3 regions of the Parendozoicomonas sp. 209JJ7-1 genome follow, and region 1 is predicted to be linked to each of the others. Evidence: predicted binding sites of a transcription regulator. Region 1 holds the regulator's gene; each other region holds the start of a gene.
The links. The regulator sigma-54, encoded in region 1, starts transcription at its own class of promoters, with help from an activator protein. The targets are predictions, from matches to a motif close to TGGCACNNNNNTTGCTNT.
Positions count from the first base shown of each region.

Region 2: the regulator sigma-54 is predicted to act here: its motif matches at 5,190-5,207, upstream of nirB (nitrite reductase large subunit NirB).
Region 3: the regulator sigma-54 is predicted to act here: its motif matches at 8,079-8,096, upstream of ACY2RQ_RS17125 (pilin).

Region 1 covers NZ_JBYVJU010000003.1:153,786-163,980, reverse strand. Annotated here, with positions in the region: gene mlaE (lipid asymmetry maintenance ABC transporter permease subunit MlaE) at 1-594, opposite strand, end outside; gene ACY2RQ_RS04250 (ATP-binding cassette domain-containing protein) at 591-1,403, opposite strand; gene ACY2RQ_RS04245 (hypothetical protein) at 1,631-3,418, opposite strand; gene ACY2RQ_RS04240 (calcium/sodium antiporter) at 3,565-4,536, shown strand; gene ACY2RQ_RS04235 (KpsF/GutQ family sugar-phosphate isomerase) at 4,593-5,567, shown strand; gene lptC (LPS export ABC transporter periplasmic protein LptC) at 5,569-6,141, shown strand; gene lptA (lipopolysaccharide transport periplasmic protein LptA) at 6,128-6,679, shown strand; gene lptB (LPS export ABC transporter ATP-binding protein) at 6,700-7,425, shown strand; gene ACY2RQ_RS04215 (RNA polymerase factor sigma-54) at 7,595-9,079, shown strand; gene hpf (ribosome hibernation-promoting factor, HPF/YfiA family) at 9,236-9,541, shown strand; gene ptsN (PTS IIA-like nitrogen regulatory protein PtsN) at 9,560-10,018, shown strand; gene rapZ (RNase adapter RapZ) at 10,166-10,195, shown strand, end outside.
Region 2 covers NZ_JBYVJU010000001.1:151,180-161,374, forward strand. Annotated here, with positions in the region: gene ACY2RQ_RS00670 (nitrate reductase) at 1-789, opposite strand, end outside; gene ACY2RQ_RS00675 (NAD(P)/FAD-dependent oxidoreductase) at 823-2,064, opposite strand; gene nirD (nitrite reductase small subunit NirD) at 2,067-2,411, opposite strand; gene nirB (nitrite reductase large subunit NirB) at 2,586-5,120, opposite strand; gene ACY2RQ_RS00690 (hypothetical protein) at 5,499-5,900, opposite strand; gene ACY2RQ_RS00695 (YecH family metal-binding protein) at 6,315-6,560, opposite strand; gene ACY2RQ_RS00700 (desulfoferrodoxin family protein) at 6,695-7,120, shown strand; gene ACY2RQ_RS00705 (hypothetical protein) at 7,117-7,365, opposite strand; gene ACY2RQ_RS00710 (type I restriction-modification system subunit M) at 7,623-9,116, shown strand; gene ACY2RQ_RS00715 (type I restriction-modification system subunit M) at 9,113-10,195, shown strand, end outside.
Region 3 covers NZ_JBYVJU010000020.1:2,368-12,562, reverse strand. Annotated here, with positions in the region: gene ACY2RQ_RS17180 (hypothetical protein) at 1-194, shown strand, start outside; gene ACY2RQ_RS17175 (isochorismatase family protein) at 275-1,003, opposite strand; gene ACY2RQ_RS17170 (hypothetical protein) at 1,032-1,316, shown strand; gene ACY2RQ_RS17165 (hypothetical protein) at 1,322-1,762, shown strand; gene ACY2RQ_RS17160 (fimbrial biogenesis chaperone) at 1,829-2,563, opposite strand; gene ACY2RQ_RS17155 (hypothetical protein) at 2,637-3,026, opposite strand; gene ACY2RQ_RS17150 (tRNA (cytidine(34)-2'-O)-methyltransferase) at 3,177-3,641, shown strand; gene ACY2RQ_RS17145 (DUF1302 domain-containing protein) at 3,863-5,668, shown strand; gene ACY2RQ_RS17140 (DUF1329 domain-containing protein) at 5,683-7,032, shown strand; gene ACY2RQ_RS17135 (nucleotidyltransferase substrate binding protein) at 7,171-7,599, shown strand; gene ACY2RQ_RS17130 (nucleotidyltransferase domain-containing protein) at 7,592-7,927, shown strand; gene ACY2RQ_RS17125 (pilin) at 8,152-8,643, shown strand; gene ACY2RQ_RS17120 (pilin) at 8,755-9,147, shown strand; gene ACY2RQ_RS17115 (hypothetical protein) at 9,460-9,942, opposite strand; gene ACY2RQ_RS17110 (KTSC domain-containing protein) at 9,920-10,162, opposite strand; gene ACY2RQ_RS17105 (hypothetical protein) at 10,166-10,195, opposite strand, start outside.

The sequences.
Region 1 (10,195 bases):
CTGTTCCATATTGCCCCAGAAAGAGCCTTCGTAAATTCCAAGCCAGTCTACTCCCACCATGGCACCACCGAAGATGCCCACCATGGAAAAAATGCAGGCCAGTAAAGGCATACTGATAACGCCCGCCCAGAAACGGGGGGCAATAATTCTTTTAAGGGGGTCAACACCGATCATTTCCAGGCTGGAAAGTTGTTCCGTGGCCTTCATCAACCCGATCTCCGCAGTCAGGGCTGAACCGGCCCGGCCTGCGAACAACAGGGCTGTCACTACAGGCCCCAGTTCCCGCACAAGGCTGAGGGCCACCAGCTGGCCCACGGACTGCTCTGTGCCATAACGAACAAGGATATTGTACCCCTGCAGCCCCAGCACCATGCCAATGAAAACACCCGACACAGTAATAATAATGAGGGACAGTACACCCACAGCGTAAATCTGTTTCACCAGCAATGCGGTAAAAGAGCTATGGCCGCCACTGCGCCCAAACAGTGCCTGAACCAGCATAATCGTCGCCCGGCCAATAGCCTGAACCATTTCAAGGCCGCTGTGCCCAAGGGCTTCCAGGCTCTCCAGTAACTTTGTCACCAACTGCTTCATGAACGATCCCCGAATATGTCCTCACGAAAGTCCGGAGCTGGGTAGTGGAAGGGAACCGGTCCGTCTGGCATACCATTCATAAACTGGCGAATCTTCGGGTCTTCCGATGAAAGGAGCTCTTTCGGGGCACCATGACCAATCACGGAACCATCAGCGAGAAGATAAAGGTAATCGGCGATACTTGCAGTTTCTGTCAGGTCATGGGAAACCACAACACTGGTCAGACCAAGGGCATCATTAAGCATGCGTACCAGGTTAACCAGTACCCCCATGGCAATAGGGTCCTGACCGACAAAAGGCTCGTCATACATAATAAAGTCAGGATCAAGGGAGATTGCCCTGGCCAGAGCTACCCGGCGTGCCATCCCCCCGGAAAGCTCAGACGGCATTAGCTGACTGGCTCCACGCAGCCCAACCGCCTGGAGTTTCATCAGCACAATATCACGTACCATATATTCTGGAAGACGCGTATGTACCCGCAGGGGAAAAGCTACATTCTCAAAAACGGTAAGATCAGTAAACAAAGCACCGCTCTGGAACAACATTCCCATCTTGGAACGCATGTGAAACAACTGCTCCCGCCCAAGCCGGGATACTACCTGACCATCAACAACTACCTGTCCGGCATCCGGCTTTAGCTGGGCACCAATCAGGCGTAATAAGGTCGTTTTACCAGTACCACTGGGTCCCATGATACCGGTCACCTTACCACGGGGAATATCCATATCTATATTATCGAATATCAACCGATCGCCACGGCTAAACGACAGTCCCCGGATCTCGATAAAATTGTCTTTAATTGCAGTCATCAGAAAAAGTTTTTCCGGCAGAATCAGCACTATAGCTGAACACCGCCCCCCTCATCCTTGTGTAACGGCTATGTGTATTCATATTGATTGCCGGAAAGTGTAACACTGAAGGGGCTGTAATAGCAGGGGCTGAGGCCAAAGATTACAATCCAAGCCCATATCTTGCTGTTTCAGAATACGGGCGCTAACAACTATCAATTACCAACTATCAACCAATTTACCAACTATCAACTATCTGCCTGGACTCGCCCCAGATTTGCCTGCAGAATTTTTTCATAAACATCCCGATTACTGAAGTTATGGTCAAATCGGCGGAAATGTTCACATACTTCTTCCCACATGTCATTCTGGTTTTTAACTTCCTTTAGACTGGTCAGGAAGACTTCAGGATCAATGTCGCCCGGGTTCTTTACCTTCTTATCAAGCATAGTGATGGTTTTCAAATAACTTTCAGCCTGAACCGCCATCTTTTGTAAAGATGATTTCAGTGCATACACATCAATCTGCTCAGGGGATACATCTTTACCTGCCGCGACTTCCAGTAACTGCTCACCTATGCTGGCCAGGTGCATCCTTTCCTGCAAGCTTTTGAGCATAAAGGGCAGCCTTTCTGAGTCATTCATATCCCGTTTTTCTATCTCCTTCAGAGACACTTCATTCTCAACCAGAAACTCTTGAAGTGCATCTTCCATTTTGCTTAAAGTTCTCTTTATCGCAGTTTCCTTCTCCCGCACATCCTGAATAATCTGTTCCGCACTTTCTGTTCCCTCTTCTTGTTGCGCGAGACGCTCCAGCGCCGTGTCCTTCTCCCGTTGCAATACGGTTAATTTATCCCGAACCTTATTCAGCTCCGCCCCCAAAGCCTCCTCCATCTCCTGTGCGGCACGTTGCAGCCGGGCGATCTGATCCTCTTTTTCCTCACGCAGGCTACGTTCTACTTTAAGTTTTCGTTCCAGCATGCTCACCTTTTCATCCATCTCTAGTGCCGAAGACAACGATTCCCCTTGCATATCAGCAACCGAATTCAACACCACAGGCTGGGGGCTTTCTTTAACTTGCTTGACCAGATCTGATTGTCCGTCCCCCGCACTCTCTACAACGTCCTCAGATCCCATTGGTTCCTGGGAGGTGAGACTCTCAAATCCAGCAGCATCCCTGTGCATATCCTCGTCCCCATCCTCATCAGATGACCAGAATTGCTTCTGGGTCAGTTCAAATGACAGACTCGTAATCTGTTCGCGAAGAACAGATACCAGCCGCTCGTAATTTTCAAAACTCTGCTCACCTGAGGCAGGTTTCAAATCAAGCATTTGGTGAAGCTCAAGAGCTTCGCCAGCAGCATCACTAATGTCTTGGTTCTGGCTGACTCCCCGAGTCTGAAACCCGGCAAGTTTGCTTTCAAACAGTTCCAAGTTTTCTTCTGCTTTCTTTAAATGCTTTCTTGACGTTCTGGACCCTTCTCTAAGGGTTTCAATCTGGTCTGAGCCATCAGCTTTGTCGGCCTGCCCCTCAACACTGGCATACTGTGTTTCAATGGCCTGATTGCCTTGAATCTCCGCAAGTTGCTCTTTCAGTCTCTGGATTTCTGCGGCCTGGCTGTCAATTTGGGTTTCCGCCTGTCTGACGGCCTGCTCATCTGCAGCAGAGACATCTTTACCTTTACCTCCGGAAAACCGTCCACTAATTATGCTGCCCCCTCCAACCCCAGCAGCAATGCCACCGGCGACAGCAACCACAGGAGCAGCGGCCACCAGCCCGAAAATCCCCACAGCCGCACCACTTGCAAGCATCAACCAGGAGCCAACTTTTCCAGCACGGGAAACAGTACGCTGATTTATAGATTTGTTCTGGCTGCGGGCAGCCATTCCGGTATTCGATTCGGACAAGTACCCTTCACCGGTTTTAACCTGACGTACGCCATCAGCGGTTTTACCAGCTCCATATTCTTCCTCGGGTGCCCCCTTCTGAACATGTCTCTGGTAAACTCCGTAATCCGTTCTTATCTGCTTACCCATGGCCAGCTCCCCGCATCCTATCGGCTCTTTTCAGAATAGCCAGCAATTAGAAATTGGATAGATCACCTGGGGTGTGCTTAACGGAGAAAATCGCTAAAATGTCCGGCTCTCTCAATCATCTGACGATATAAACGGTTCGAACGCACATGTTTTTAGCTATAGGGACCCTTCTGCTCGGCTTCATTATTCTTCTGTGGAGCGCGGATCATTTTGTTAACGGCTCTGCAGCTACCGCCCGAAATTTTGGCATGTCCCCCATGATGATTGGTCTGACCATTGTTTCCATCGGCACTTCGGCCCCGGAAATTCTGGTTTCCCTTATGGCCGCGATGTCAGGACACGGTGACCTTGCTATCGGTAATGCCCTGGGTTCCAATATCGCCAATATCGCCCTGGTTCTGGGTATCACCCTGCTGATTGCTCCCATTCCCGTAAACACCAGTCTGATAAAGAAGGAACTCCCCCTGCTGGGTATCATCACCCTGTGTTCAGGCGTACTCCTTTACGACAACTATATTGGCCTGATTGAAGGCATAGTGATGATCCTGGTCCTGATCGCCACTATGTATATAATTAACCGCTGGCAGAAAAACCCGGCTTCCAGCCAGGACACTACGACCGGTGAAGAGACCGCAGAAGATATCCCCGATCTTTCCCGGAGCAAATCCATCCTGGTGATGCTCGGCAGCCTGGCTCTGCTGCTGGCCAGCTCCCGTATGCTGGTATGGGCGGCAACAGAAATTGCCCGGGGAATTGGCATTAGCGAACTGATGATAGGGCTGACCGTTGTCGCGATCGGCACCAGCCTGCCAGAACTGGCCGCGTCCATTGCCAGCACCCTGAAAAAACACCATGACATGGCCATTGGCAATATCATCGGCTCCAATATGTTCAACCTGCTGGCGGTGATGGCCATTCCCGGCCTGGTATCCCCGATGACCATAAACCCCTCCGCCTTCCTCCGGGACTACCCGGTGATGACTGGCCTGACCCTGCTGCTGGTTCTCCTGACCCTGGCTGGAAAGCGCCCGAAGGTGCTTGGCCGAACATCGGGCTGCATACTGCTTGGCTGCTATATAGCCTATAGTGCCCTGCTGCTCAGCGTTAATGCAGCCTGATAGATGATTCGTTACAATCCCGAATATTGCTTTCCGGATGTGAATACACAACCCATATGAAAACCGCTGAAGATTTTATTGCTTCCGGCCTGCGCACTGTTGATATTGAGCGCAAGGCCGTAAGCGACCTGCAAAGCCGCATTGATGAAAAATTTGCCTGGGCCTGTGAAATCATCCTGGCCTGCAAAGGACGAGTTGTGGTTACAGGTATGGGCAAATCCGGCCATATCGCCAATAAAATAGCCGCGACCCTAGCCAGCACTGGCACCCCCGCCTTTTTCGTTCATCCCGGTGAAGCCCAGCACGGAGATATGGGAATGATCACCCCCGGAGACGTGGTCATCGCCCTCTCCAACTCCGGCAACAGCTCAGAAGTCGTCTCCCTGATTCCCCTGTTCAAGCGCCTGGGCACCCCCCTGATTGCCATGACAGGCAATGACGGCTCCACTCTGGCCAAGGATGCCACTGTTCATCTGAACACCGGCGTCAGTCAGGAAGCCTGCCCCCTGGATCTGGCTCCTACATCCAGTACCACAGCCACCCTGGTTATGGGTGATGCCCTGGCTATCGCCCTGCTGGAAGCCCGTGGTTTTACCGCCGAAGACTTCGCCTTCTCCCATCCGGGGGGCAGCCTGGGCCGTCGCCTGCTACTGAAAGTCAGTGATATCATGCACTCAGGGACACGGCTGCCTTCTGTCCCTAAGGGAACCAGTCTCCGTACTGCCCTGATGGAGGTCACCACCAAGGGCATGGGCATGACCGCCATTACCGGAGACGATAACAAACTGCTGGGCATTTTCACCGATGGTGACCTGCGCCGCACACTGGACCATGGCCTTGATCCCCGCTCTACCAAGGTAGAAGAGGCCATGACAGAGAACTGCGTCACCATCCGCGCCGATATCCTGGCTGCCGAAGCCCTGAAGATTATGGAAGACCACAAAATTAACGGCCTTATCTGCGTTGATGAAAACCAGCAGCCTATTGGCGCTATAAACATGCATGACCTGCTGAAAGCAGGTGTGGTCTGATATGCCCCAGCGCCAGCGCATTTATCCGCTTCTGTTCTGTGCCCTCATCGCACTGCTCGGGTACTGGCTGTTTCAGACCAACAGCCCTTCCCCCCTGTCTGAGGGCAAGAGTCCATCGGAAGATAAAACACCGGATTTTTTCGCACGCGATGCTCGAATAGTGGAATACGATGCGGAGGGTTCCCTGAAATCGACACTTGTCGCCGATGAGATCAGCCACTTCCCCCACAACGGCATCACTTTGCTCACAGAGCCTGACCTGTGGACATTCTCGGGAGATCATCAGCCCTGGAACACCACATCAGATACAGGGCGCATACTCGCGGACGGGGAAACCGTTGAACTGATCGACAATGTGGTCATGATTCAGTCAGACGCTAAGGGAAACCCTGAGCAGCGTATAGACACAGAATTTATGACCGTTTACTCTGGGCAGGGTTTTGCCGAAACCGACCTGCCCATACGCATGACGAACAGCACCAGCGTCGTTAATGCGGTTGGTATGCGCGCATACTACAAACAGGACTTTATCCAGCTCAAATCCAGGGTAAGAAGCACACATGAAACCCGCTAGCCCATTTATCTCCAGACTCACTACGGGCATGACTCTGATTCTGGCGCTTATCTCCACCCAGCTCTGGGCACTGCCAGGGGACAGGGGCAAGCCCATCCACATCACCTCGGATAACGCCGATATTGATGACGCCAGAGGGATCGCCATCTACAGGGGCGATGTTATTATGACCCAGGGTTCAACCAAACTGACCGGCGACATAGTTACCATTTACTCAAAAAACAATGAGGTCCAGCGGGTGGTTTCCGTTGGCAAGAAAAACCTTGCCTATTACGAAGAAGAACAGGAAGGCGACAAAGGTATTCTAAAAGCCTGGGCGGTCACCATTGATTACAAACTGGCCAACGACAAGATTGAGCTGATTAAAAAAGCGCGACTGATTCAGAAAGGCGACACATTTACCGGCGACCGTATTGATTACGATCAGATCCAGAAAGTTGTTAATGCGACAGGAGGCCAGAAAACCACCAGCGGCGGACGGGTAAAGATGGTTATTCAACCCACTCAGTCCCCGTCGAAACAAAGCTCATCAAAGTAAAGTAAGTAGACTCCGGCCCAATGGCACAACTGCAAGCAAAACATCTCAGTAAAAGTTACAGCGGCCGCCAGGTGGTGCGCGATGTCTCCGTGTCTATCGAAAGTGGCCAGATTGTTGGCCTTCTTGGACCCAATGGCGCAGGCAAAACCACTTGTTTTTACATGATTGTGGGGCTGGTCCAGACCGAGTCAGGCGGCATACTGATCGATAATCAGGATATCACCGCCCTGCCCATGCATGGTCGGGCCCGGGCAGGTATTGGTTACCTGCCCCAGGAAGCCTCTATCTTTCGGAAGCTTACCGTCGCCGAAAATATTCTGGCCATTCTTGAAACCCGGAAAGGACTGAGCAGAAAAAAGCGCCAGGAGAAACTTGAGCAGCTGCTGAATGAGTTTAACATCCAGCATATTCGCGACAGCCTCGGCATGAGCCTGTCCGGCGGTGAGCGCCGCCGGGTTGAAATCGCCCGGGCGCTGGCGACTGAACCGTCCTTTATTCTCCTTGACGAACCTTTTGCCGGGGTAGACCCAATCTCGGTCACAGATATCAAGGAAATTGTCACTCATCTGAAGAATCGCGGCATCGGTGTACTGATTACTGATCATAATGTGCGGGAAACTCTGGACATTTGCGAACATGCCTATATTGTCAGCGAAGGTCATATCATCGCTTCCGGTGACAGCGATACGGTTATGGCCAACCAGAAAGTGCGAGATGTTTACCTGGGCGAACACTTCAGGATCTGAATAACCGGGCCGTACTGATGCAGCGGGTGACATACAGCTTTCAAATTCCCATCCGCTGCGAGTAAGATAGCGTTAACGCGGGATCAGGCTTAACCCTGATCGCTGACCGCAAAGCAGGGAGGTAAGAAGAATTGCTTGGACAGAGTTGTAGAAGCTGGATAACTATCCTATGAAGCCATCTCTGGAACTGAAAATTGGTCAGCAGCTGACCATGACACCCCAGCTGCAACAGGCCATACGCTTGCTTCAGTTGTCGACTCTGGATCTCCAGCAGGAAATTCAGCAGGCCCTGGAAAGCAACCCCATGCTGGAACAGGATGAACAGCAATCCAGCGAAGACGACGCCTCCAAAGACGCTATTACGGACGCCGGCCTGACCGATTTCAACGAAACAGCCAGAGCCGAAAAGCCCGACGAATCCAAAGAGACCCAGGAAGACTGGGCAGACTCCATCCCTTCCGACCTGCCCGTCGACAGCGGCTGGGATGATGTTTACCAACCCCCTTCATCAACGTCCTCTGCCAGCGAATATTCCGGTGATGATGTCGCCGCCCGTACCAGCACCAGTGAAACTCTGCAGAACCATCTTGAATGGCAGATGAACCTGACCCCAATGTCAGACACCGACCGTATAATCAGCATGTCTATCATTGACGGCATTAACGACAATGGTTATCTGACAACATCCCTTGAAGACATCCTCAGCGGCCTTGACCCGGAACTGGAGGTCGAAATGGATGAAGTAGAAATGGTGCTTCACAAAATCCAGCAGTTTGACCCTGTGGGCGTCGCCTGTCGTGATCTTCGTGAATGCCTGATCCTGCAGCTCTGCCAGCTGCCGGAAGCAACAGATGACGTGGTTAACGCCCACCGGATTCTTGATCGTTATATTGATTTGCTGGGCACCCGGGATTACACCACCCTGATGCGCCGCACACGCTTGAAAGAAAACCAGCTACGGGACGCACTTCAAGTCATTCAAAGTCTAACCCCCCATCCCGGCGCGGAACTGCAATCTTCTGAAGCAGAGTATGTAATTCCAGATGTGCTGGTTCGAAAGCACAAGGGGCACTGGATGGTGGAACTGAACTCTGATGCATCACCGCGACTGCGTATTAATGACAGTTATGCTTCCTTGATTCGCAAAGCCGACTCCAGCTCAGACAACACTTATCTAAAAAATCATCTGCAGGAAGCCCGCTGGTTTATTAAAAGCCTGCAGAGCCGTAATGATACTCTATTGAAAGTGGCAACTCGTATTGTGGAATATCAGCGGGGCTTCCTTGATTATGGGGAAGAGGCCATGAAGCCCCTGGTTCTCCATGATATTGCTGAAGCTGTAGAAATGCATGAGTCGACCATTTCGCGAGTAACCACCCAGAAATTCATGCACACTCCACGGGGTATCTTTGAGTTGAAGTATTTCTTCTCAAGCCACGTCAGCACCACATCCGGAGGAGAGTGCTCGTCTACGGCGATTCGGGCCATAATCAAAAAGCTGGTAGCCCAGGAAACTCCCAAAAAGCCCCTGAGCGACAGCAAGATTGCTGATATTCTGGGGGAACAGGGCATCAAGGTGGCCCGGCGGACAATCGCCAAGTACCGGGAAGCCATGAATATCCCGCCCTCCAACGAGCGCAAACGGCTGGTATAAGTGTGTGATTTGAGCTGTCCCAGCTCAAGGAAAGCCCGGATTTCTGCACCTTACAGGCAAAAGTCGAGACGGAGCAGAGGTCTGGTGATAAAATGAAAATGTCGGCCCGGTATGGAATTGCCGGGGCTGCTCAACCTGACACCAGGAGAGTAACGCATGCAAGTAAAGATCAGTGGTCATCAGTTCGACGTTACCGAAGCTCTGCACGACTATGTATCCAAAAAGCTGTCCAAATTAGCCAGTCACTTTGACGGAATCACCAGTGTTCAGGTCACTCTGAGCGTGGAAAAACAACGACAACTCGCAGAAGCAACACTTCACGTACGTAACGCGGATATGGCTGCCTCCTCTGAGCACGATGATATGTACGCAGCCATAGACCTGCTGACGGACAAACTTGATCGACAGCTATTGAAGCACAAGGAAAAAAACATAGATCGCCTGCAGGGGGCGTCTCACTGATCCCTGTTCCCTAATCTAATGAGCCTACGTAATCTTCTTTACCCCGGGCATGCCCTTTGCGGCGTGCAGGGGGCCAGCAAAAAGCGCACCCTGGAGTTTATCGCCAACCTGATCAGTGAAAGGCAGCCTGGCCTTGACGCCAAGGAGCTGTTTCACCAGCTGATCACCCGGGAAAAACTCGGGAGCACAGGTCTTGGTAATGGATTCGCACTGCCACACTGTCGTGTAGCGAATTGCGAAAAGCCCCAGGCTGTATTTATCCGGCTGGCTGAACCTATCGACTTCGATGCCGTTGATCGCAGACCCGTTGACCTGATTTTTGCCCTGGTTGTTCCTGAGAACGAAACGGAACAGCATCTGCAGTTCCTGCGCCAGATCGCCGAACAGTTCAGCAACTCCGCCCTTTGTGAAGCCCTGCGGGAAGCCGATAGCGGGGAAACACTCTATCACCTGCTGACCGAAAAAATCTCTGCCTGACGCCTCTGCCGGAATAGCGTCACTGATTTCCATTCAGCAGAAAGGCGTATATTTATGCTGCTCTTTTTGATAGTGGTTTTTTTTGCCCGCTTTTTTTCCTATCCTTGGCGATAGGCCACTTTGCGGCCATGGGGGGGGAATACAGGCATGTCCAAGTCTATCAGACTGGTAATTATC
Region 2 (10,195 bases), on a different contig from region 1:
TTCCGCTGTCGCCTGAATACTTGGTGCCAACCCACGGGCATTGGCCAGAGCCTGTTCAAAATTCTCCGTATGGGCATCAATCCAGGAATGGGCAGCAAAACCATTATCAAACAACCATACCAGCAGGCCGGCAAACAGAACGGTATCGGTGCCAGGCTTTAACGGCAGATGAAGATCAGCGGTTTCACTGGTGGCTGTTCCCCGGGGGTCAATCACCACTACTCGCCCGGACTTGGCCGCCTGAATACGCTGATAGATCACTGGATGGCACCAGGCGGTATTGGAACCCACTAGTATAATCAGGTCTGCCAGCTCCAGATCTTCATAACAGCCGGGAACAATATCTTCCCCGAAAGCCCGCTTATGGCCTGCCACCGTAGAGGCCATACATAAACGGGAGTTGGTATCCATATTGGCACTGCCAACAAAGCCTTTCATCAGCTTGTTGGCTACATAATAATCTTCAGTTAACAGCTGACCGGAGCCGTATATCGCGACACTGTCCGGCCCGTACTGACGAATCACCGACTGCATACGCTTGGCAACAACATCCAGAGCCTGTTCCCAGGGAACCTGCTGCCCATCCACTTGGGGGTGCAGTAACCGTCCTTCCAGACCAACGGTTTCCCCAAGGGCCGAACCTTTGGAGCATAAGCGCCCGAAATTGGCCGGATGCTCCGAATCACCAATAATCCTGACCTTATGGGCTGCTATATCCTCTACAGTGGCTTCAATACCACAGCCCACACCACAATAGGCGCACGTCGTTTTTATACAGGTATCCGTCACGTCATTCCCGCTTTATTATTACGCTTATTGCCGTCAGGCAGCCTGTCCGTCTTTAGCCACATAGCCCTGGCCGAAAATCATCATATCCCGTATTCCGGAAATATCCTGACCGGTCTCAATCAGTTCCTGATACCACAGGGCATCGGAGGCATCGCCGTAGAACAAGGCTCCAACAAGACAATTCCCCTGAAAGGTCAGCTTTCGATACAAACCCTGGGACGGCATACTGACAATCCGCAGATCATCACTGCTCTCTCCGGCAAAGTCACCCAGGGAGAAAAGCTCAATACCTGTGACTTTCAGGCGGGTTGGAGTCACTTCAGAAACGAACCCATCACCAGCTTTACCCAGTAACACATCCGCCAGAATTCGCGCCTGCCGGTACACCGGTTCAACCAGGCCAAAGACTTCGCTATCAAGCTGAATGCATTCCCCAAGGCCATAAATATGAGGATCATCAGTCTGCAGGTAAGCGTCCACCAGCACGCCCCGCTCACAGGGAAGGTCACAGGCTTTCATTAAATCAATATTGGGCTGTACCCCAGCGGCAAAGATAACCAGATCCGCAGGAACCACCCGGCCATCAGCAAACTCAACAGCCGATACACGACCATCTTTTCCCTGAATAGCTTTGGTATTCACGCCCAGCTCAAGGGTCAGTCTCTGGTTTTTCAGATGAGTGGCCAGCAGACCACCGGTATCTTTATCCAGCTGGCGATTCATCAGCACCGGACAGTTATGGACAACAGTCGTATTCATACCCCGGCTCTGCAAAGCACAGGCCGCTTCAAGACCCAACAGGCCGCCACCAATAACTACAGCATGACCGCCCCCCGCTGCCGCGGAAAGCATCCACCCCACATCATCCAAAGTACGGAAGCCCATCACTCCATCAAGGTCATGACCGGGAAGCGGAATAATAAAGGGGCGGGAACCTGTTGCCAGAACAAGGCGATCATAGGAGAACACTTCACCACCAGCCGTTGTCACCTGCTGTAACTCCCGGTCAATACGGGTGACCCGATAGTTTTCACCGGAGAACAATTTGATGGCGTTATCCGAATACCACTCAGCCGGACGCAGAACAATACTGTTCGCACTTATATCCCCGGCCAACAGTGGCGACAACATAATCCGGTTATAACCGGGCACAGACTCACCGGACAGTACTGTAATCTGATAATCATGGGACTCCGCCGCTAAATGCTCCAGCAGCCGGACACTGGCCATACCATTGCCCACTACCAGCAACTTCTCTGGCTGCTTCACATTCATAATCAGGCGGCCTGCTGGCCTGAAGCTTTATTCAGTGCCACCTGCACCCTTCCACCTTCAACACGGACACTATGGACAGCAATCGATACACCGTCGTCCTCAATACATTGACCAGTGGTCATAGAAAAGTGCTGTTTATAAACAGGAGAAGCCACCACAAGCTCTCCCTTCAAATCACCGGTAATACCCCGGGCCAGTACATTGGCACCGCTGAAGGGATCATGGTTATCAATGGCGTACAGTTCGCCTTCAAGCAGGAAAATAGCGACCTGATGGCCTTCTACAAGCGCACCTGCACCCAGGTTCTCCGGCAGGTCACTGAAAGAGCAGATAGTTTCCCAATTCATAATGTTCTCCAAAATCCCAGAAGTGGACTCCATTACCGAAGGGCCGGAGTCTGATTGTGTATTTCAAGCGCCAGGATGGCGCGCTAGCGACTTGATACATGGAGGTATCGATGGAGCGGAAATACACAATCAGACACCGATCCATGCACCAAATCTCTTCTATCACCTACATCATCAGGCACTTCTGGCGATAATTTTCTCTTCCTCCGATGCCGGGCGAATCTGGCCGCGCTCTTTAACAAACACGACATTGCTGTCCTGCTCATCGGAATTCACATAGTGGCGGAAACGCTTCAGCTTCTCCGGGTCTTCAAGAGTGGTCTTCCATTCACACTGGTAAGCATCAATATTGGCTGCCATCTCCTGGTCAAACTGCTCACACAGACCCAGGCTGTCTTCCAGAATCACCTCTTTCAGGTAGTCCAGCCCACCCTCCAGGTTATCCAGCCATACAGAGGTCCGCTGCAGACGATCAGCAGTACGCAGGTAAAACATCAGGAAACGGTCAATGGTCTGAATCAACTGTTCAGCATTCAGTTCCGTGGCAAACAGATCCGCATGACGGGGTTTCATACCACCATTGCCGCATACATACAGGTTCCAGCCCTTCTCTGTCGCGATAACACCCACATCCTTGCTCTGGGCTTCCGCGCACTCACGGGTACAACCGGAAACCGCCATCTTGATTTTATGGGGAGAGCGCAGACCGCGATAACGCTCCTCAATCTTGATCGCCATACCGGCACTGTCCAGCACACCGTAACGGCACCATGTCTGGCCCACACAGGACTTCACCGTTCGCAGAGATTTGCCGTAAGCGTGGCCCGTCTCAAAACCGGCATCCACCAGACGCTTCCAGACCGCCGGCAACTGATCCACCCGCACACCAAACAGATCAATACGCTGGCCACCGGTAATCTTGGTATAAAGGTCGTAATCCCGGGCCACCTCGCCAATCACAATCAGCTTCTCAGGAGTGATTTCACCACCGGGCACACGGGGCACAACAGAATAAGTTCCATCCTTCTGCATATTGCCGAGGAAATAGTCGTTCGTGTCCTGCAGAGGCGCATGCTCCGGCTTAAGGACATACTCATTCCAGCAGGAGGCAAGAATGGAACCAACAGTCGGCTTACAGATATCACAGCCCTTGCCGGTACCATGTTTCTCAATCATCTCACCGAAGGACTTGATCTCACCGACACGCACCAGGTGATACAACTCCTGGCGGGAATAAGGGAAGTGCTCACAGATATCTTTCTTAACTTCCACGCCCAGCTGTTCCAGTTCATAGTCCAGCACCTGCTTGACCAGTGCCGTACAACCACCACAACCGGTACTGGCTGAAGTCGCGTCTTTCAGACTGGCCATATCCTGACAGCCACCGGCCACAGTGCCGGTCAAATCGCCTTTGGTTACATTAAAGCAGGAACATATCTGGGCCGTATCCGGCAGTGCCGCCACGCCCAGGCCAGCGGGCTCATCACCAGTCCCTTGAGGAAGAATCAAACCCGCCGGATCAGCCGGAGGGCGAATATCATTCAACATCATCTGCAGCAGGGAACCATACTCTTCCGCATCCCCCACCAGTACCGCACCCACTACTTTCTTTTTGTCGCCGGACACTACCAGCGACTTGTAAACTTCTTTCTCTTCATCAATAAAGCGGTAGCTCAAGGCACCGGGAGTGCGAGCCTGGGCATCACCCACACTGGCCACATCCACACCCATCAGCTTGAGCTTGGTGCTCATATCCGCGCCGTTAAAGCCAATCGTGTCCTGACCCAGCAGATGGTCAACAGTCGCCTGCCCCATCTGGTAACCAGGAGCCACCAGACCAAAAATCCTGCCATCCCACAGGGCACATTCACCGATGGAATAGATATTGGCATCGGATGTCTGGCAATTGTCGTTAATCACGATACCGCCCCGCTCGCCGACCTCCAGACCACTCTGGCGGGCCAGTTCATCACGGGGGCGGATACCGGCGGAGAAAACAATCAGATCAGTATTCAGTACTTCACCATCGGCAAACTGCATCTGGTGAGTAGCGCCCTCTCCATCGGTAATCAGCCGGGTATTTCTGGAGGTATGAATATTCACCCCCAGACTTTCAATCTTGTGGCGCAGCATGGCACCACCACCTTCATCCACTTGCACCGCCATCAGGCGGGGGGCAAATTCCACCACATGGGTGTCCAGTCCAAGGTCTTTCAGGGCCTTGGCCGCTTCCAGACCCAGCAGACCACCGCCCACAACCGTGCCTACTTTAGCGGTACGGGCGGCTTCGGTAATGGCTTCCAGGTCTTCAATCGTTCGATACACCAGGCAACCATCCCGGTCATGCCCGGGCACAGGAGGAACAAAAGGATAGGAACCGGTGGCCAGCACCAGCTTGTCGTAGCGCACCCTGCGACCAGAAGCAGAGGTAACTTCACAGAGCTCGCGATCAATAGTGTCGACCTTGTCAGACAACACCAGCTCAACACCCTCCTGGTCATAAAAACCTTCAGGTACCATGGACAGCTCATCGGCGGCAGTGCCGGTAAACCAGGAAGTTAAATGAACTCTGTCGTAAGCTGGCCGGGATTCCTCACCAAAAACAATTACCTGATATGACTCCAGACCGCCGGACTGAATCAACTGTTCAACAAAGCGGTGCCCCACCATGCCATTTCCGACAACAACCAGTGTCTCTTTCTTATTCATTCACGGCCCCAGAACTTTCTGCATTTTTATTCTGATAAAACATCAGATGTTTTTGCCTTTGTGCCTTTTACTGCAGATGCCGTGCCCGGGAAGGAAAAACAATTATATTTCAAGAAGTTAAATAAAAATCACAATATAAAACCCATAACTGCAATGGAAAATGCGCACCATTTAAAAACATAAACAAAAATCCTTATTACGATTTCGGTGCACAACAAAACACAACCAGTCCAACAACATCTTTAAGTACCTGGACAATCGTTTTCAGTAACTGCTCAGGTACTGATGATATTTATGCTGCGATGGACCACAGTCGCAGAATGCCCCCTTGACTTCAGAGGGCACCTCCAATAAACCACCCGACTCCAGAATATCTATTTATTCCAGAATCCTGCAGATATCCTGGGGCTGACCCAAGACATTGCACACACACCTATCATCATTATCCATGCAGTCTGATGTGTAATCATCAATAGGGTTAGGGATATGGAAAAGCTTGTGACGGGAACAGTGAATATCCATGGCAACCCATGGATTTGAAAAAGTATTGGAAAGTTTGGGGCCATCTCCCAGGGTGGTCACGGTGATAGGAAACTGGTCTTTATGAACGCAGGTATAGTAAGCCATGCAAGGTTCATTTTTATGACAGCCACTGAGGATCGAAAAGATGGGCAGGGAACCGGTTCTTTCCAGATCAATGGACGCGCCATTTTTCTGGGTAATTCGAATCCCCTGATGACAGCCCCAGTTCTCAACTTTGATACAGCGGGCTTCTGCCAACGAGCCCCCCGCCCAGAGCAAAAAACAAAAAGCCTGAAAAAGCCGCGGCCAGGAAGGAAAAACCATAAAAGAGCCTCCACTACAGATGCTGACTGGACTCAGTCATCGGCACTTGAGTGTAGTGGATCAGGTTATTACCCCTGGAAAATAAAAGTCACTTTTCAGACTTGTTTATAACTGTTAGCCCGGATATTTCATAAATTGCCCCGAAGATCGCGTCGGGCCTTGTTGCTCTAAGGTGTTTGGCGAAGAAGCGCCGTACCGGGGTGTACGGTCGACTGAGTCAAATCGCCTTAGAGCGGCAGGGAACAAGCGAGATCGGGAGCATGTTTATGAAATATCCGGGTTAGAGCCTGTTCATGATCTTTCGTACGAAGGTATTGATCCGGTCCATGAGCAGATCAGTTTTGACAATCAGTGATGGCTGCACATTTTTGAAGCATCGGCAGACAGGCCGCTTTCAGTTTCTACCAGCTTGCCCTTACCCAGAAAAAGGTCAATGATGCCATTGGCACTGAGTTCACTTACAGAACAGGTATGGAATTGCGCGTCTGCGCCAAACTGTTCAGCCAGTGTCGCCAATAGCTCTTCCCTGGGCCAGTCGTACTCAGCCTCCAGAACCAGCTTAAGAATATTACGACCGTGTACAGATTGGCTCATACCTGCCTCTATGTATGCTTTCAAGAGTTGTAAAACCGGCAATTAGCGGTTGAAGCACAATACTTCAGCTATTGTTCCATAGGGATCCGTAATTGTGCCTAAAGATAATCCGGAAACTGACGAAAGGGTCAATAATGAACAGACGCGCTTTTATCGCCGGAAGCCTGGCTGGTGTCTCCACCGGGCTGGTATTGCCAACACTGGCTTTTAATGAACTGCCTGACACACCTCTGGCCGGACATATCTATTTCACCGCAGATCAGCCCGGGCGTTTCAGTTCCAAGGCAAAATCCCATGTACCCGAAGTGACAGTTACCCACTCAGGAGCAGCTGCACAGGTACAGGTTCGCACCAACCATGAAATGCGGGCCTGGGAACACTACATCATCAAACATCAGCTGTTTGACCGGAACCTGAAGCTACTGGATGAACATATGTTTAACCCGGAAAAGGACAAAGTACCCCTTTCAACATTTACTCTGCAGAATTACCAGGGGCTGCTATTTATCACCAGCATCTGTAACAAACATGACCTGTGGCTGGCACAAGTTAACGTTTAAAACCCCCGGACGAAGCTGGATTGCGCTTTTCTGGTGCGTAACTTCACAAAAAGCCCTGCCAGCAGCGGCATTATCCCCATACAGGTCTGAGTGCTCAGGGATTCTACCGTCGGGAACACCTCCAGCCCGCTTATTGTCGGCCAGCCTTCCAGCCAGGTATTGGGAAGCCAGCCGGATATCTGCAGCCCCAGCACGGCCTTACCAGAGAAAACAACAGACAAGCCGTAAACAGGGAGCTTTACCAATCTCTGGTTAAGCTCCCTGTTTTTGCCATTAGGTTACTGATCAACAAGGTGGAATTCGGGGTGGATGTTTATGCCAAAACACACATTTGGCCTACTACCCCTTCTTGTGACTTTCGTCCTGCAGCTGCTGATTCTGCCCATACCCACCCCCGATATCTAAAGGTACAATCCCCTCATTATGTTTTCTTAAGCACCTGCCGAGCCCCCCCTGAACATTGCAGCATCAGGATCACTCCAAAGGTAGCAACTGAGTATCTATGACCAAACTCACCCTGGATCAACTGGAACATCACCTCTGGATGGCGGCCCACATTGTCACCGGCCCCATTGATGCCTCAGACTACAAAACCTACATATTCCCAATCCTGTTCTTCAAACGGGTCAGCGATGTCTTCGATGAAGAACTGAACACGACGGTAGAAGAGTACAATGACGAAGCACTCGCTCGCACTATGCGTGAGAACTTCACAGTATATATCCCGCAAGGTTCACACTGGAAAGATGTGTTCTTCCGCAGCCAGGATATCGGCGAAGCACTGAAAACCGCTTTCCGTACCATCGAGACAGAAAACGACGATCTCTACGGTATCTTCGGCGATGCCCAGTGGACCAACAAAGAACGCCTGCCAGATCACTTAATCCACCAGCTGCTGGATCACTTCAACAAAGTTCATATGGGGCTCAGTGAAGTCCGTGTGGATGATATGGGCCTGGCCTATGAATTTCTGATCAAGAAGTTTGCCGACAAAGCCAACAAGAAAGCCGGTGAGTTCTATACCCCGCGCACCATTGTCCGGCTAATGGTGAATATTCTTGATCCACAGGAAGGTGAAACAGTGTATGACCCGGCCTGTGGTACTGGCGGCATGCTGCTGGAAACCATTCACCATGTACGCAGGCAAGAAGGCGATGCCCGTCGTGTGCATCTGTACGGCCAGGAGAAAAACCTGACCACAGAAGCCATTGCCCGTATGAACCTCAAACTCCATGGTCAGGAAGACTTCACCATTCTTCGTGACGACACCCTTCGCCATCCACGCTTTATCCGTAACGACCAGCTGCAGAAGTTCGATTGTGTACTGGCTAATCCCCCTTTCAGCCTGAAAGAGTGGGGCCATGAAAGCTGGGCGTCGGATCGCTGGGGCCGTAATGAATTTGGCATCGCTCCCAAAACCAATGCCGACTTTGCCTGGGTGATGCATATGTTCACCTCCATGAAGGCAAGCACCGGTCGTATGGCGGTAGTATTGCCCCACGGAGTTCTGTTCCGTGGTGGCTCAGAAGCGAAAATCCGTAAACAGCTGTTAGAGAACGGGCATATCGAAGCCATTATCGGTGTGGCTTCCAACCTGTTCTATGGCACCGGTATTCCTGCCAGCATTCTGGTGTTGCGGGCCAAGGCACAGCCCAAGCGTTCGGTGCTGATTATTAATGCCGAAGAAATCTTCACTAAAGGCCGCGCGCAAAACACCCTGTCTGAAAAACAGTCCGACAAGATTCACAGCATCTACAACGCTCAGCATAAGAAAAATGCCGAGCCGATAGAGGGCGTAGCCCGCTGGGTGCCCTACAGCGAATTGAAAGATAACGACTTCAACCTCAACATCGCCCGCTATGTGCAAAAGCCGCTGGAAGAAGAAACTATTACCGTGGAAGAAGCCCTGAAAGATTTCCAGAACAAGCTGCAAGCATTAGAAGAGGCCGAAAACGAACTGGAAGCCCTGCTGATTAAAGAAGGGTTTGAAGTATGAGCACTGAAGCAAAAGCAAAACTGATCACCCAGAAAGACCTTGAGAGCTTGCTCTGGGGAGCCGCCGAACACCTGCGCGGGCAGATCGACGCCTCCGACTACAAGCAGTACATCTTCCCGCTGCTGTTTTTTAAGCGCATTAACGATGTGTTTGATGAAGAATACCAGATCGCCCTGAAGGACTACGACGGCGATGAAGAGATGGCCCTTGCACCAGAACAGCACCGCTTTACCGTGCCGGACGATGCCCGCTGGGCGGAAGTTCGCCGGGCCACCAGCGATATTGGCCGCACGTTAAAGCTGGCGTTTCAGGATATCGAGAAAGCCAACGATGAGCTGTACGGTATTTTCGGTGATGCGCCCTGGACCAACAAAGAGCGTTTGCCCGATCATCTGTTGATCTCTCTGATCGACCATTTCAGTAAAATCCCATTAGGGCTGTCTGCGGTGTCTCAGGATGATCTGGGTGCCGCTTACGAATACCTGATCAAGAAGTTTGCCGACGATTCTGGTCATACGGCGGCAGAGTTCTATACCAACCGTACTGTAGTGCATCTGATGACCCGGATTATGGAACTCAAACCCGGTGAGTCTGCCTACGACCCCACCTGCGGCACCGGCGGTATGCTGCTGAATGCCGTGATGGATTTGAAGGAAGGCCATAACGAGTGGCGCACCGTGAAACTCTACGGTCAGGAAGTGAACCTGCTCACCTCCGCCATTGCCCGTATCAATATGTTCCTGCACGATATTGAAGACTTTGATATCCAGCGGGGCGATACCCTTGGCGAACCCAAGTTTATTGAACAGGACCGGCTGAAACAGTTTGACTGCATCTTTGCCAACCCGCCGTACTCCATTAAAAAGTGGAACCGCAGCAAGTTCTCTCAGGACCCATTCGGCCGGGCCGAATACGGCACACCGCCACAGGGCTGTGCCGACTACGCCTTTTACCAGCATATTATCCAGAGCCTGAAACCCGATACTGGCCGGGCCGCCATGCTCTGGCCCCATGGGGTGTTGTTCCGGGATTCTGAAGCCAGTATTCGCCAGAAGATTATTGAAGCCGACTTGGTAGAA
Region 3 (10,195 bases), on a different contig from region 1:
GTTTTATGGCCATGAATATAGGGTCACAGCACGGCGTTTTTTATCTGAAGAGCAGAATGTTTTCTTCTCCGGAGGAGGCCTGTGTGTTTTTGAAAAACTGGGTCAGAAAAACTGAGCACCCGGAAACAGCGGCATTGCCGGAGCAGATTGCTTCACGACATATTCACGATAAAGAAGGCTGGCTGCGTGTGTGAATTGCTGGTGGATGCTGAGCGCAATGGCTGGACGAAGTCGAAATATTATCGGTACCTTTTAAAATCACAAAAGCAGTAGGTTACTGAGTGCATTCAGGAGGAAGAAACGATGAATCCTTTTTTACAAGGTGAAGGTTTGGGTATTTTCTGTTCAGTTCCGTCCATGAATCTGCAAATTTCGTTTTAACATCATATGGTGTCAAACCTGCTTCTTTATCTTCGAGGCTGTAATATATATTGAGGTCTTCGTCTACGTGTACTTCGAACCCTTCTGCTGACGCACCTTCGGCCGATTCTTTTATACAATATTGATCATAGCAACCAATCATTGCGACATCTTTTATGTTTTGTTTTCTCAAGTAAGCACCAAGACGGCCTTCTATATTATCCTGAAGACCTTTTTGAGCTGATACGGCAGCGTCTGCATTGAACGCACCATCTGTTCGTTTCAAAAAAAATGTATAGTTTTTGTTTCTTTGAAGAATATAAGATAGCTCCTGGATACCTTCCTCTTCTTCTGGGTTTCCTGTCGAACTTGAGTATCGTACATCAACAAATGTGATCGACGGGTTGTCGCAGAAGTGTGCCAGTAACCTGCGTTGCATTCTTACAGTTTTATTGTTTCCAAACAAAAGAAAATCTCCTTTAAATTCCTTTTGCATATCAATTACTAATATGGCGACCTTGCGCTTCTGGGCCAAAAGCTGCTCTATATAAGCGATTGTGTCTTGAAGAGTTGCCTTTGACGCGGGCGCAAACGCTATGGCACAGATCAGCAGCCATCTTGTTTTCATGGTGTTCGTTTCCAAGCATAACTCCTCAAAGATAACCCAAAAAATGCAATCACATTCTATGGATAGCCAGCGTCGCGGAGTGCTGTGGCTGAACAATCCCTATGACATTTCAGACTGCGAACGGTCAAAGCCCAGACAGGGCCAGACTATCCAGCAGTGGCTGGATGAAAACGGCGGTATCGAGCGTCTGAACGTCAGGCCGACTGTCTGTGTGTACCGGGGCAGGCAGCTGATGCGGGCGGAGTATGGGGCAACTCCCATTAACGGCGCCGTCTGTTTTGTTGCGCTGCCACAATCTGGAGATGGCGGGTCTAACCCGCTGGTATGATCGCCATGGTGGCGCTGATGGTTGTGGTGCCGATTGAGGTCGATTTCAGGGATATGAAAACGACCATGGACATGGAGCCCTTGAGCTGCAAGTCTCCAGACATGATAAGAAAGGAAATTCAGGTTTACTTTCTGGCTTATAACCTGATACGTCTATTGATGCAGCAGTCTGCATTAATGGCTGATATCCTGCCTCGTCAGATCAGCTTTAAACACACACTCCAACTCTGGCAGCTTTGGAATGTGTGCCAGATGCTCAGTGAGCGCAGAGTAGAAGACGAAGTTGTGTTTAGGCTTATGGGCCAATGTCGTGTGGGGCAGCGCCCTGGGCGATTTGAGCCCAGGGCGCTAAAGCGAAGGCAAAAACCTTACCCGCTACTCATGACACCCAGGTTTGTGGCGCAGATGAAAATCAGAGTGCATGGGCACCCGAAAAAGCTTAAGTAAGTGCCATTCGGCTCCGACCCCTTTTACCCCGGACCCCTTTTACCCCGCTTTCACGCTTTTTGGATCTCAGTTCAGGGCAAAATCCTGGGCAACTTCATCCCGGCCATTAAACAGCCCGTAGCGGATAAATCCTTTTCCTTTATTCTGTAGAGCCTGCTCCGGCAGGTTAAGCGTCCAGCTCTGGCCTGCGTAAATCCGGTTGCCGTCGTTAAGCTTGGTGCAGCTTTCTTCTTCTTTATTCAGGCAGTAGCGGCCATTGCGAAGAACCACATTTATATTGCCGCTGTTGGTAAAGGTGATTTCTTTGCCTTCCACTTTGGAGGAAACATCAAAAAATGGGTTGTCCGGGCGGATAAATGCTAGAACCTGATAGGCGACAAGGATTTTGACCGCCGTCTGGGTTGCTTCCAGCTCGCCAACCACGGGGCGGAAAGTAACGCGATAAACCTCTTCCACCCTGGGTGCAGGGTTAAGGCTTACCAGGCGAACGGCTTTCCGACCGCCGGGGGCGATGATACTTTTACCCGGCGTAGCCAGTAGCTGCATTTTGTCCGGATCGGTAATTCTTATCCGTTCTTCGTTGGGGGCTCCGGGTTTTTCTACCTTGAAGATTTCTGTTTCCAGATAGAGCGGCTCTTTATCGGGGTTGGTAACCAGAATATCCTGCCGTGGCAGTTTATCCGCATCGAAATAGACGATCACCCTGTCCAGAGCAACACCGGCAGTCGCAAAGGGTGCAATTATGAGTGAGGTTGTAAAAATAATAAATTGGCAAAGCCTTTTGATAAGTGATGCAGTCATAATGCTGGTTTTTGTTCTGCTGAATTCTCCAGTGGTTATAACCGGATTCAGTCGTTGACTCAAGGAGAGTTGATTACTCAGGAGCAATCAGAATGGTTTGTGGATAACGGGAAGAATTGCCGGTGGAGCCTGCGGGAAGAACTGGTGCAGTGTCTTTAAAGCAGTGACTGCTCTTATTTGCACTGTTGAGGGTAAGAATCTGTCGGTTGCCTGGTTTGGCCGTGGAGTTGCGGGGGGGAAGCTCTGAGGTGGAGAAATGATTTACCCCCAGGCTGGAGATGCAGACTGTACCATCGTTTCTGCTGTCTGGGGTTGCAGTGGTTTGCAGGGAAAGTTTTGGTGGAATAACCAGCCGAATAGTGAATGAGCCGGTAGACGTTTTGCCAAGGCTGCCCTGAACCGCCGCCTGTGCCCCCAGTGGGGCTGAAATAAGCAGAAAGAAAAGAAGTCTGGTGATACGCATGGTTATATCCAGGGCAAACCATTGATAGCAGGGCTATCGACCTGTGGTTTCTGTAATTAAGAAAAATCCTTCCGTTATTTTTCAGACAGCTTCTCATCGCGTACTCTGGTGTTGAACTCCACTGCTACGGCCATGACTACTGGATGCTTTATGTTTCATATCGCCCTCTATGAACCCCGGATCGCTCAAAATACAGGCAATATCATCAGGCTTGTGGCCAATAACGGCTGTGCCCTGCATTTGATAGAGCCATTGGGGTTTGACCTGGATGAAAAAAAGGTGCGCAGGGCGGGGCTTGATTATCATGATCTGGCCAATGTCACAGTTCATCCGGATTATCTGGCCTTTGAAAAGGCCATGGCAGGTCGTCGCATTTTTGCCTGTACCACAAAAGGCAGCCGCCCCCATGACCAGCTGGAATACCGTGAAGGAGATGTTCTGCTGTTTGGCTCAGAAACCAGTGGCCTGCCCGATGATCTGCGCAATAGTTTCCCGGAAGAGCATCGGCTGCGTATTCCCATGGTGAAAACATCCCGCAGCCTGAACCTTTCCAATGCGGTGGCAATTGTCAGCTATGAAGCCTGGCGGCAGGTGGGCTTTTCCGGTGGAATTTAACAGGCATAAACAGAAAAAAAGGGCTATTGGCCAGAATTGTGTAACTAATAGGGCATTTATGTCAGTAAATGTTTGACCTGTGCCGTTTGCTTATGGATGATATTGACAGAATTTCCCAGACTGTACGGGAAATTCACAAAACAATTCTGGCTGGTTGCAGTACCAGACCATAACCGGGAACCCGCCGGAATAATAAAAATAATAAAGACAAGGGGTAACCCATGCCTAACACACACAAGGGGGTCCGGCCATTATTGCTGGCCGGCACGGTGGCTCTTGCCGTTTCTCAACATGCGGGGGCGATTGAGTTCAGCCATGGTGAACTCGAAGGAACCTTCAATTCCCAACTCTCTGTCGGTGCCAGCTGGGCACTGGAAGATGCCAGTTCCAAGACTATTGCCGTTTCTAACGGTGGTAAGGGCTACAGCAGCGCATCCGATGATGGCAAGCTGAACTTCAAAAAAGGGGAAACCTTCTCCGAGATTTTCAAAGGTGTTCACGAGCTGAACCTGAATTACCGGAATTATGGCGCATTTGTGCGTGGTAAATACTGGTATGACTACCGCCTGAAGAAAAAGAATGTAAAACACGGCCATGGTCCGACGGGCTATGGTGATTCCCGCACGTCAAAGCGTCTGGATGATTCTGATTTTGATGATTCCGCCAAGTTCTCTGGCGCGGAAATTCTTGATGCTTATGTTTATGGCTCTTTTGAACTGGGTGACAAACTGCTTGATCTGCGTTTGGGGCGCCAGGTCGTCAGCTGGGGTGAAAGCACCTTTATCCGCAATGGTATTAATGTTGTTAACCCTGTTGATGTGAGTGCATTCCGTCGCCCTGGTGCGGAGATTAAAGAAGGTTTGCTGCCGGTGAATATGGTATTTGCCAATCTGGCACTTACCGATAACCTCAGCCTGGAAGCTTTTTATCAGCTTGAGTGGAAAAAAACCGTTGTTGATGGTTGTGGAACCTTTTTCTCGAGTGGAGACCTTCTGGATAAAGGTTGTAATTATGCAACTATATTCGGTGGTTTGCCGAGATTCGGCGCTTTCACTCCCTCAGATGAGTTTGCCTCAAGTTCTCCTATAGGCTCCGGGTTGTTCAGGCTTCAGCGACTCAGGGATAAAGATGCAAAAGACAGCGGCCAGTTTGGTATTTCAGCCCGTTACTATGCGTCCGAACTGAATGATACAGAATTTGGTTTCTATTTTATTAACTACCATAGCCGCACACCAATACTGAGTGGTTTTTACAACCCGATTAACCCGCAGATTCCAGGTCCCAGTGGTTTTCGTGGAACCTACTTTTTTGAATATCCTGAGAATATCCGTCTCTATGGCTTGAGTTTTGCGACTCAGGTTGGGGATTATTCTGTTTCAGGGGAGATAAGCTATCGGCCCAACCAGCCGGTACAGGTGAACTCCGTGGAGAATCTGCTGGCAGGCCTTGGGTTTGGAGGTATTGAGCAGGCAAGAGCCAATGCGGCCGGTATAGGGGGTGAACTGAATGGTTATGATCGCCTGGAGGTGACTCAGGCACAGGTTACAGCGACACGCTTTATTGAGCAGGTGCTTGGTGCCAGTCGTCTGACGCTTGTGGGTGAGATTGGTTACTCCCATGTCGGCTCACTGCCTTCCCTGAGTAAAAACCGCTATGGAAGAGCCTTTGCCTATGGTGCTGGCTCAGACAGACCCGGAGGCTGTAATCCGGCTGCTGCGAATGTTTGCACCAAAGAGGGTTTTGTAACCACAGATTCCTGGGGCTACAAAATCCTCGGCAAGCTGGATTATCCCAATGTCATCGCGGGTATAAACCTGTCACCCAAAGTCGTTTATTCCCATGATGTAAACGGTACATCGGCCACAGGCACTTTCCTGGAAGGCCGTCAGGCGCTGAATATTGGCCTGAACGCGGAATATCTGAACAAATACACCGCCAGTATTTCCGCCACCAAGTTCTGGGGTGGTAAATACAACACAGCCAAAGACCGTGACTTTGCTTCCGTCAGTTTCGGTATGAGCTTCTAAGGGAGTTGTTAATAATGAAAATAAAAACACAACTGGCCGCCGCTGTTGCTCTTACATTGAGCGCCGGCCTTGCAATGGCCAAGGTTAGCCCGGAAGAGGCTGCCGAACTGGGCAAAAGCTTAACGCCAGTAGGCGCGGAAAAAGCCGGTAATGCTGCCGGCACCATACCCGCCTGGGATGGCGAGGCTGTGGTAACCCAGGGCGAAGATGGCTTTTTAATTAATCCTTTTAAAGATGATAAGCCCCTGTTCACAGTAACAGCAGCAAACATGGATCAGTATGCTGATCTGCTGACGGAAGGCCAGAAGCGCATGCTGAAGGACTTTCCGGATACCTACAAAATGCCGGTTTACAAAACCCGTCGTGCGACAGCTTACCCGGAGTTTATCTATGACCGTGCTAAACAGGATGCCACTGGTGTAACCCTGATCAATAACGGCAACGGCCTTTCCGGTATGGTGGGCAGTGTGCCTTTCCCCATTCCCAAGAGTGGTGTTGAGGTGTACTGGAACCATGTGAACCGCTACAAGGGCGGTTCCCTGCAGGCGATAACCGCTGCTGCTCCTGTTCAGACTAATGGTGATTTCACCCTGGTGCGCTTCCAGGATCAGTTGGTATTCTCTGACTATATGGTGGATTCCGATAAGGCCGATACTGATAACATCCTGTTCTATTTTACCCGCAAAGTACTGGCTCCGGCCCGTATGACCGGTAACGTACTGCTGGTTCACGAACCTCTCGATCAGGTAAAAGAACCCCGTCGTGCATGGAGTTATAACGCTGGTCAGCGTCGTGTGCGCCGTGCCCCCACCATTGCCTACGACGGCCCGGCGTTTGCGGCGGAAGGTATGCGGACTTCCGATAACGTGGATATCTTCAACGGCGCTCCCGACCGCTACGACTGGAAGCTGATTGGCAAGAGAGAGATGCTGGTGCCTTACAACAGCTATCAACTGGCCGACCGTAACCTGAAGTACAAGGACTTTATCAAGAAGAACCATATTGATCAGGATCAGACCCGCTACGAACTGCACCGGGTCTGGGTTGTGGAAGCCACTGTAAAAGAAGGCAGCCGCCATGTATATGGCAAGCGCACTCTCTATATAGATGAGGACACCTGGCAGATCGTACACGCGGATCACTACGATAACCGTGGTAACCTGTGGCGTGTGGGTGAAGGCCATACTGTGTATTACAGCAACCCGCAGATGACTTTCTACGCCATTACCACGCTGTATGACCTGACCTCCCGTCGTTACCTGGTAGATGGCCTGCTGAACGAAGAAACCAAGCCTCTGGACTTCTCTGTGAGCTCCAGAAGCCGTGACTTTACGCCGGGGGCATTGCGCCGGGCAGGGCGTTGAATGTGGTGTGAATGCTTGAGCTGACGTATTCTCAGCTCAAGGTTGTTGAGAAAGGGCTGTGGCTATTGTTTGATGGCTTCAGCCCTTTCCGTATTTATAATGAATGCATTGCCATTGAAAGATCAGGTTCCCAATTCTATGTCCTATCAGGATGATATCCGCTGGTTGCAGAGGTTTGATAACTATAAGCGTGCATTAAGCAGGCTGACAGAAGCTGTTGATTTGGCTCAGACCCGGCCTTTGTCTGATCTGGAAATGCAGGGGTTAATTCAGGGGTTTGAATTTACCCATGAACTGGCCTGGAATACCTTAAAAGATTTTCTTGTTTATCGTGGGGTTGGCCAAATTATAGGTTCCAGGGACGCGACTCGTGCAGCGTTTAAGGCCGATATACTGGACGATGGTGAAGTGTGGATGGAGATGATAAAAAGCCGGAATCTGACATCCCATACCTATCGCGAAGAGGTTGTACGAGAGATCGCTGGTCATATTCTGGAAAGATATTACCCGGCTTTTGTTGCCTTAAGGGGCGTGTTGCAGAACTGGGCGGAACAGTCCGGTGACTGATTCCCAAATGCCTCAGCAGTGGGGGCTGAAGCATGAAACCATTCAGAAGATTCGTGGTGTTTTCAGGGCATTTCCTGAGGTGGGGCAAGCGATTCTTTATGGCTCCCGTGCCAGGGGGAATTATCGTAAAGGGTCGGATATTGATCTTGCCCTTTTGCATGCAGAAGGTGAACAACTGGATCTTGAGATTTTGCGTCAGATCGATGAGGCTCTTGATGATTTGCTGCTGCCTTACTCTTTCGACCTGGCCATTCTTTCCGAGATTGATAACTCCAACCTAACAGAGCATATAGAGCGTGTTGGGGTTGTTTTTTATATGGCAAGTTAAGTGGGACGGGTTTATTTGAACGTGTGGTGTGACGCAGCAGGGCATGTTCTGCGAAAAAAGTGTTACTAAATTACACGCTCATTGTCGTTGAACGGGTATCCCCGCCCCTGTGGTTCCCATATTCAGGTATTTGTAGTGAACTTCACGAAACTGGCATGGTACTTGATTGGTATAAGGCGGACAGATTCCATTAATAAATTAATAACAGACAGAAAGGTATGAATATGGAAAAGCGTAACCAGGGTGGTTTTACCCTTATTGAATTGATGATCGTAGTGGCGATTATTGGTATTTTGGCGGCAGTGGCTATTCCGCAGTATCAGAATTATGTAGGGCGCTCCAATGTAGCATCTGCTGTTGCCAGTCTGACTGCTAACAGAACGTCTTTAGAAGATTATGTGCTTAACTTCGGAGAGTTTCCTGATGGAAGTACCGCCGAGCGAGCCGCGGACCCCTCTGCCACTCCGCCTGTCCTTTTCCTTCGTGGCGAACGTCCCCAGGATTTGGGAGTAGTTCAGCCTTCAAATGGCACTATTGCCTTCACAGATAGTAATAATGGTGCAGGCTATGTTGAGTTTACCTTCACCACAGGCAACGCGGCTGTCATCAATAACAGTGTTCGTCTCATTCGTGCCGAGAATGGTAACTGGACTTGCCAAACCAATATTGACTCTGATTTTGTCGGCCAAGGTTGCTCGCCTGTAAGCTCTTATTAAGGGTAAAAGTTCAGGTGATAAAAAAGCCGGCTTGCCGGCTTTTTTATCACCTGAAGAAAAGTGGTTTCATTCGCTTGACGATGCACTTGGCTTTAAAAGGATCGAATAATAATGACAAAGCCTCAAGGCGCGGGATTTACCCTGATAGAGTTAATAATAACAATTGCTATTGTTGGTTTGCTGGCTGCGATTGCAATCCCCAGCTACCAAAACTATATGGCCTACACCAAATTTAATGCTGCATTGACTGACCTATCCCAGCATAGCCTCCGTGTTGATACGGATATAGCCCATGGAGAAACCACCACCCTAGCCATTACCAGAGCAATGAATAGAAATCCAACATCACACTGCGCTTTCAGCGCAAACAGCAATAGTATGATATGTTCCATTCTATCTGCCCCTTATAAGGCTCGTGGAACAATTACCCTGACCTGGAACCTATTAGGATGGAGCTGCACAACATCAGTAACCGATGCCTATGTAAGAAGATATTGCCGCTAAAAGAATAAAAAAATAAGGCTCTTCAGGGATATCTGTGGGTGAAAATAAAGGACACCCATTGATTAGTCAGAGTGTCCATAATAAAAAATAAAGGACACCCATTGATTAGTCCCATCCAAAACACCCTCATTTACTGAGAAAACAAGAACTGCTCCGTCACCAAGAGCAAAATAAAACAAGGGGAACAATTAGCCGAACGGCAAGAGTGTCCACAACGGGGAATATCATCGCCATTCAGGTGAAAGCTGTTCGGCAGGGCGGAGCTCTTTTTTGCCGAAGTGATTCCTGTGGGTTTGATGGCCGTTAGAGGGCTCAATGGCAACGGTTGTCTACAGGAGCTTTCAGATATCCCTGGTAAATCAGGTAATGCTGTCCCTCGAAGATCACGTCATAAAAGAGTTTATCCCGGGAACCGGCGAAAAAACGTTCAGGCACACTGGAGTGCCGTTTGTACATATCCCCGGTAAACCTCAGAACCCCATTGTCTGACAGCTGAGGTGATGTTCTGTCGAGCGGGCCTATGGAAATAAAGCCCGTCAGTTCGTTCTTTTTGAGCATCCAGGCGTCCACGGAGTCGGAGCCTGGGTCAAAGATAATGATAAAAAACTTCCTGCCCAGCTCCTCAGGGGAGATGGTTCGCAGCTCTGAAACCCGCAGGGTGAAGGGTTTATGGCACTCTTTGATCTTCGCCATAGAGGGGTTTAGAAGCGCTAAGGCGGGTAAAGGTATGGCCAGCAGGGTTAACAGGCAGAGCAGAGCTGCCCATGTTCGACTACTGAATGCGTTCAAAAGCATAATTGTTCCTGATGTAAGTATTAAAATAACGGCCCTGTGATTCGGCGCTTTCCAACCCGTTTCGGGTTGACAGGCTGACGTTGCTATAGCGATATACACTGCCGCTGGCAAACTCAATATCAAGAAGATGGTTGATCGCAGAGTAACCAAAACCATTAAGAGCGGATGATGAGACGCTCTGTTGTGCATGCATGGGATAATGAAAATAAAGGACACCCATTGATTAGTCAGAGTGTCCATCACGAGGAATATC